2 regions of the Pseudomonas sp. DTU12.1 genome follow, and region 2 is predicted to be linked to the other one. Evidence: riboswitches for the same ligand, from Rfam matches in the RefSeq annotation. Region 2 holds a riboswitch; the other holds the start of a gene.

Region 1 (3,470 bases), 840 kb from region 2:
ACGGGGCATGAGTTGCTGGTCAGGCAGATTACCAGCGGCAAGTGACATCCTCCTAAGCACCACAAATCCAATGTGGGAGCGGGCTTGCCCGCGATTGCGGTGGGTCAGTTAGTTAGATGTCTACTGACACACCGCTATCGCGGGCAAGCCCGCTCCCACAGGTTTGACTGCATTCCTCCCTACGGCTTGCGCAGCAGGTAGGTATCCATGATCCAGCCATTGGCCTGGCGCGCCGCCTTGCGCACGCGCTCGATTTCGTCGGCCACTTCGGCCACCTTGCCGCTGATCAGGATTTCATCCGGGGTGCCCAGGTACGCGCCCCAGTAGATGTCCATTTGCTGATCCGCGACGCTCCGGTAGGAGTCCTCGGCGTCCAGCATCACCACCAGCGTATCGGCATCACCGACCTGCCCCGCCGCAAGCCGACGCCCGGTGGTGATCTCGATGGAACGGCCGATGCGGTTCAGCGGCACTTTATGCTGGGCCGCCAGGGCCTGGACGCTGGTGATCCCGGGGATGACCTCGAACTCAAACGTACAGCTGCCACTGGCCAGAATCGCCTGCAGGATGCGGATGGTGCTGTCGTACAACGCCGGGTCGCCCCAGGCCAGGAAGGCCCCCACTTCGCCGTCGGCCATTTGTTCGTTGATCATCCGCTCGAAGGTCTGTTGCTTGTCGCGGTTCAGATCCTGCACAGCCGTGGTGTAGTCGATCTCGCCACGCACACGCTCGGGGCAGTCGGCTTCGACAAAGCGGTAGGCATGCCCGGCGTCGATGTAGGTCTGGCAGATCTCCCGGCGCAGGTCGATCAGTTTGTCCTTGCTCTGGCCCTTGTCCATCAGGAAAAACACGTCGGTACGGTTAAGCGCCTTCACCGCCTGCATCGTGATGTAGTCGGGGTTGCCGGCGCCAATGCCGATGATCAGGATCTTTTTCATGAAGGTGTTCTCAGTGCGGGGCCGGGATTTTGCCATGTTCGCGCCACTCAGGTCTCGTGCGTTTCCAGGCGCAGACGCCAGACGTTGTTGAAACGCAGCTCGGTAGAAGACAGCGGCTCCACATCAATCAGGTAAAACATAGCGATGGGTGCCTGCATGACATGAAGCAAAGCGGCACGAACCACCGCCGGATGCGTAACCGCCATCACATGGCCGGGCTGCTCTGCGACGCGTTGCAGCCACTGGCTGACGCGCTCGCACAACTGCGTCACGGACTCACCACGGTGAGGCGCGCTGGTGCTGTCGGTCAGCCAGGTCGTCAGTTCGTCGCGGTCGATGTCATTGATATCCCGACCGCGCCAATGGCCCACGTCCATATCGCGCAACCCGTCATCAATCGTGGCGTGCTGACCGAACAGCGTCGCCGTTTGCCGGGCCCTGGTCTCAGGCCCGCATAACAGGCGTGGCGCTTTTTTGAAACGTGCGGCCAGCCTCAAGGGCGACGGCGGCGTTTCCAGGGCTTCATCAAGGGCGAAATGCCCAAGCTTTTGCGCGCGGGTCGCACCATGGCAAATCAGCGTCAATCGGGTGCTCTGCATGGACGTGCGGCTCTGGTGATCAAGCGAAGCAAACATATTACAACGATCCAGACCCACCGGTTCGACCACTGGATAAGTTGACCAACGGTCGCGGGAATGTTCAGATGCCGGCCTGTTTCAGGTGCCTCATGCCGCCGTGCATGGGGTGAAACGGGAAACCGGTACGCTCGATCGAGCAAGTCCGGTGCTGCCCCCGCAACGGTATACGCGTGACCCCTTCGACACACCACTGTGGCCAGAACGCCATGGGAAGGTGAAGGGTTCGATACGCGTGAGCCCGGAGACCGGCCTGGAATTTCTGTTTGGCAAAATCCTGCGGTGGGCGGGCATGGGCCGGTATTGGCGTGTGCTCGATACCTTCTCCTGCGTGCTTCTGCGAAGATACTTTTCGAGAAGACTATGATTTTTCAACGCGGCGTCACTTCTGGCCCAACCTTGCTGTTGGGTTGTCTGTTCAGTCCCCTGCTACTCGCTGACAATAGTGCCCTGGAACTCAAGGCACAGACCGTTTCCGCGCCATCGGTGGAATCCACCACCGTGGCCGACATGGCCCAGTACGGCAGCAAGGTCGAAATTGTCACCCGCCAACAGATCGAACGCGCCGGCCCCAGCGCAGATATCACGCGGGCGATGCAGATGTTCATCCCCGGTTTCTACGTGGCCCCGAAAAACGGCCCGTTCGACTACGGCACCTATTCCCTGTTGGGCGGGCGCAATGACGACACCCTGATCCTGCTCGACGGCGTACGCCTGAACAACCGCCTGTACGGTGGCCTGTACCTGGATACCTTGCCGGCCAACGCCGTGGAACGCATCGAAGTGCTCAAGGGCGGCCAGAGCCTGTTGTTCGGCACCCAGGCCGTGGCGGGGGTCATCAACATCGTCACCCGCAGCCCGCAGACGCGCGACGTATCCGGCGAAACCAACCTGGGCGTCGATACCTTTGGCGGCACCACCGGCGATGCCCGGGCCGAGCGGATTTTCAGCAATGGCCTGGGCGACCTGGGTTTGCTGGCCTATGTCAGCCATAACGTGTCCGAGGGCTACCAGCCCTTTCGTAACCGCGACATGAGCAACGTCACCGACAAGAAACGCTCCTACGAAGTCACCACACTCGGCGCCAAGGCCATCCAGTCTTTTGGCGATGACTCGCGCCTGGAGCTGTTTTACCAGTACACCGATGCCAACCTGGACTTCGCCGGCGCCACCAACAACCGCAAGACCACCAACGACCGCGTGCAGCAGATTGCCACGGCGACCTTCGAACAGAGCATCAACGAGCGGCTGAGCTACTTCGTCAAGGGCCATATCAACGACTGGGATACCCGCTACTCACGGGTCAACAACACCGCCAACGGCGGCACCGTGATGCGCAATCACAACGACTACTGGGGTTTTACCGACTGGGGCGTGCAGGCCGAGGGCAAGGCCGAGCTTGCAGGCGGCCATATGCTGGTATTCGGTACCGATAACCAGTGGTTCAAGGGCCAGGACGATGTGCTGGTCATCGACAATAACAAGGCCGAAGCCCACGCCGTTTACACCCAGTTGCGCCCGCAGATCGACGCCCTGCCCGACTGGCATCCGAGCCTCGGCGTGCGCCACGAAACCATGAGCGGCGGCGACAGCGCCACGGTCGGCATGCTCACCTCGCTCTACGACCTCAACGCCAACTGGGCCCTGCGCGGCCAGTACGGTACGGCCTACAAGCTGCCGAATGCCGAGCAACTGTTCGTCAACGAACCCGGCGACGAGATCGGCAACCGCAACCTCAAGCCGGAGAAAAGCCGCAACGCCGAGCTGGGCCTGGACTACAAGGGCCTGCTGGCCGACCGCGAGTTCAGCACCAGCGTGACCCTGTTCAAGCGCAAGATCACCGACCTGATCACCCTCGACGACATCCAGTGGGTCAACGGCCAGGGCCAGATCCAGG
Region 2 (3,470 bases):
TGATTACCGGGCAATCGCGGATCAGCCGCTGGCCTTTGACGGTAATCAGTTCCGGGTCGCCGGGGCCAGCGCCGATGAAGAAGACGGTCATGGAAAAATCCTGTGCAAAAGCGGGCGCGCATGAGTACGGCTCATGATCGAGAAGGGCAATTATCGGACTTTAGCCGGCGCAGGCCAATGCAAACGTGGCCCTGGGGGCTTTTTTGCGGGTGATCAGCAGTCGGGCAGGGGCCTTGGCAAGCTGTTCTGCCAATGCCAAAGCGGCACTTTCGGCGATGCCGTAGCACCCCGTATGGGCGAAAACCACATCCGACTTATGGCTCAATCGTCCTTCGTAGACCTGCAGTTGTTGTGCATCAAAGCACTGCAATGGCAGGTTCAACGCGTTGGCCAGGGCGACTATGCCTGGCTCATCGCACTTGTGAGCAATACTTGCCAATGCGCTGATTTGGCCGGGGTCGATACCGGCCTCGGCCAGCGCACTGTTGAACAGTTCCAGCAAGGCTTCAACCTCACAGCCACGCTGGCAACCCAGGCCAACCGTCAAAATCATGCGGCGTATTGATCGTCACGATTGCGGCGAAACAACCAGGCGCTGATCAGCCCCAGCGCCAGCCAGAACGCGACGTTGGTCAGCTGCGAGGCGATCTTGAATTGTGCTTCCAATGCCTCGGGAGCCAGCATCGAGTGAACTTCCGGCTGTGGCGCGCCAACCACATGGGGCACCGCCAGGATCGCTACGCCGAGGATCTTCAACAGCCAATTGCGGCCAAACACGATCAGCGCAATGCCGGCAGCCGTGGAGGCTGCGGTACCAATCCACCAGATCTGCCGTTGCGCCAGGTCTGCCGCTGCGGTGCCGGGCAGTTCCGGTGGCAGGCCCAGGGTCGGCGCCAATACAAAGGTGGCATAGCCGGCCAGGCCCCAGAGCAAGCCCTGGGCAGTACGGGTCGGAGCGCGCAGGGTATAGAGGCCCGCGAGCATCAGCGCAAAACCGACAGCGACCACCAGGTTGCCGCCGGTGGTGGACAGCACGCGTTGCCAGCCGTCTTCCGGTTCCCAGGCCTCGGCGTCGTGACTGTGGGCTGCGGCACCTGAGGCGTGTTCATGTACCTCGGTTGCGGCCGGGGCGTTTTCGAAGGTTTCCGCCTGCAGAATCAGCGGGGCTACCCAGAAACTTTGCAGCAGCGTCAGCAGCAGGGCGGCCAGCAGGCCGCTGAAACCTGCGGTTTGCGCAATTCGCTTGATCATGGCGGCAGGTCTCAATGGCACGGGAAGGCAGCGCTGTGGCGCGTATCGTGGGCGGCGTTGTGTACGGCCTCGATATGGGAGAACCCGGCGAAATACACCAGGCACGCCCCCAGGATCGACGCGCCAATGGCGGCGGTCAGGCGCTGGCTCAAGGTGGCGGAGCTGCTGGCGGTGTGTGAGGTGCTGCTGATGATCGACATGGCACGTCCCTTTCGAGTGGCAGGGTGATACGAGCGCATGAAAACCCCGCGAGCCGGGCACGCAGGGTTCTGAACAGCGCCCGCCCACCGCGGGTTTGTTATCTGATTGGTTCGGGCCGGTCTCCGGGCTTGCGAGGGGCTCTGGGCCTAAAAGCATCACCTTCCCATGCCGTACAGGCACAGTGGATCTGACACTTCGCTCGCCTACCGTTGCGGGGGCAGCACCGGACTGTCATGCACGCATGGGTCACCGGTTTCCCGTTTCACCCTGTGAAGGGCACCTGAAACAAGATGTGTAGGAGAGCATGGTCAGGGGGATCCCGTCAATTGAGTGAGTGCGCACGCCGAACAACTCACGGATTGAAATTTTGAGCAGGCGTGGCAGAGAACAAAGGGGCGCGTGCTTTGCCCGCTTATGCTACCGCCCGCACCAGGCCGCAGGGCTCAAGCCAAAAAACGCGGCAAACGAACTGCCCCCCGTCTTAAGACAAACGTCCTTTTTGCGCTGGCCCGGTAGGGCGACGCGGTAACCTCGAACTAGTAAGGCGCACTTGGTCGACGGTTCCCCCTTCAATCTTTTCGTCTTGTTTCCCCGCTTCACCTTTATTGTTAGGACCTGTATCCAACTTGTGAAGCAGGTCAGGTCTTTTAAGGAGTGCTCGGGCAACCGCTGTTGCTTTTGAGGAAAATTTACGGGTGCTTGGTAGTTCGCCTGCCGCCTCTTTCAATTCGCTAAAACTTAGATGGTCGGTGTCAGGTGCGGCGGCTAACTCCTCATAGTAAATGCTCATTTGAAATAGCAAGTATTCATCGCTGAGACTTTCGAAGTCTTCAGCCACAAGAGCGATATCGTTCCAGTTTAGGGCGGTGTTGGTCCATCCATATATATCTTTGTCGAGTGCTTCAAGTAACTTTGGACGGCTGAGTATTTCCTTTGCAAGTTTCATTTGCTCTTGTGTCGCGTCTCGGCCGTCGTGTAGTTTTCCGGCTGCCATATTTTTTAGGTCGACCAAGGTAAAACTAGCGTATGGGAAGGTTGTGGAGATTTCTAGCTCGTCCAACGTAGACAGTAATTTCTTGGCCAGCACCTTGTCGCTGTAGCTCTCCAAAGAAGTTGTTTCGCGATACTTGTTTATCATGTAGTCCAGGTTGTCATGATCGAACCTTTGGTCTTTCAACCCTGGCTCCCTCCAAGTAGAGCCAACCCCTATATCCAGTTCGTCAAGCAGGCTAGGACGGTTGAGAAGTTCCTTGGCCACTGCTGACGCGTGCGTAGTAAAGGTTCTACTGGTCGGCTGCTGGCCGGCGGCTTCCTTCAATTCATTAAAGTTAACGTACCTGTCACCATCTCCCGCTGCGTACTGTCTAAAATGCTTCTTCACCTCCTTGAGTAGGCGCCTGTCGCTGTAGGACGATGGATAGTCTGCTTGAGATGATGCCCCCGGCGTCGCTCGCGTTGTTCGGCTGGCGCCACTGGTGTCGTCTGCCCATTGGTTCTGAGCAGTGTCAGTTTTGGAGGGCGGGGGTTGATTGCTGTCTTTGCCCTGCGTGATTGGCAGCGAGTGAAGGCTGTTGGGCTGAAACATTGAAATAGTCATGACAGAACCTCGAGTTTGTTGCTGTATTGGGCGCTCACCGCAGATGGACTCCTGTGAGCAATGCCAACAGGGCTGCAAATGCATGAATCGGTGACTGTGTGGCGCCCCATTCAAACTTGTTCCCCGCCGAGGCCTGCAGAGTGATACAGGTTTTTTCCCAGAGTGCCGTGGGGTAAAAATTGATCTGGGTTTGCCGACATTGACCCGTCCTCTCGCACGCGTAGCCTTGCACCCTCGAGGTTCTTAGGCCCCGGTCGAAGCTAAGAAGGGAACGCGGTCGATGCCGTGGCTGCCCCCGCAACTACGGCTTACCGGTTTCCCGTTTCACCCAATCAAGGGCACCCGAAACAAGGCGCTGGAGAGCATGTGTGAGGGATGTGCCTCAAACACCTTGAACGCTGGCTGAGGTTTTGATCGCAGT

What was found. A riboswitch is a leader RNA that binds a small molecule or an ion and turns the genes downstream of it on or off. The one in region 2 is predicted to bind cobalamin.
Region 1: it holds a riboswitch for cobalamin, as region 2 does, so the genes downstream of both, GDV60_RS10725 (TonB-dependent siderophore receptor) here and GDV60_RS14210 (CbtB-domain containing protein) in region 2, are expected to answer to the same signal.

What each region holds. Positions count from the first base shown of each region.
Region 1 is NZ_CP045254.1:2,449,414-2,452,883, reverse strand. Features, by position in the region: gene GDV60_RS10740 (hypothetical protein) at 1-45, shown strand, start outside; gene cobF (precorrin-6A synthase (deacetylating)) at 180-938, opposite strand; gene GDV60_RS10730 (histidine phosphatase family protein) at 986-1,537, opposite strand; cobalamin riboswitch at 1,640-1,845, shown strand; gene GDV60_RS10725 (TonB-dependent siderophore receptor) at 1,937-3,470, shown strand, end outside.
Region 2 is NZ_CP045254.1:3,287,173-3,290,642, reverse strand. Features, by position in the region: gene cobM (precorrin-4 C(11)-methyltransferase) at 1-91, opposite strand, end outside; gene GDV60_RS14220 (cobalamin biosynthesis protein) at 161-553, opposite strand; gene GDV60_RS14215 (CbtA family protein) at 550-1,251, opposite strand; gene GDV60_RS14210 (CbtB-domain containing protein) at 1,263-1,451, opposite strand; cobalamin riboswitch at 1,548-1,751, opposite strand; gene GDV60_RS26575 (hypothetical protein) at 1,934-3,049, opposite strand.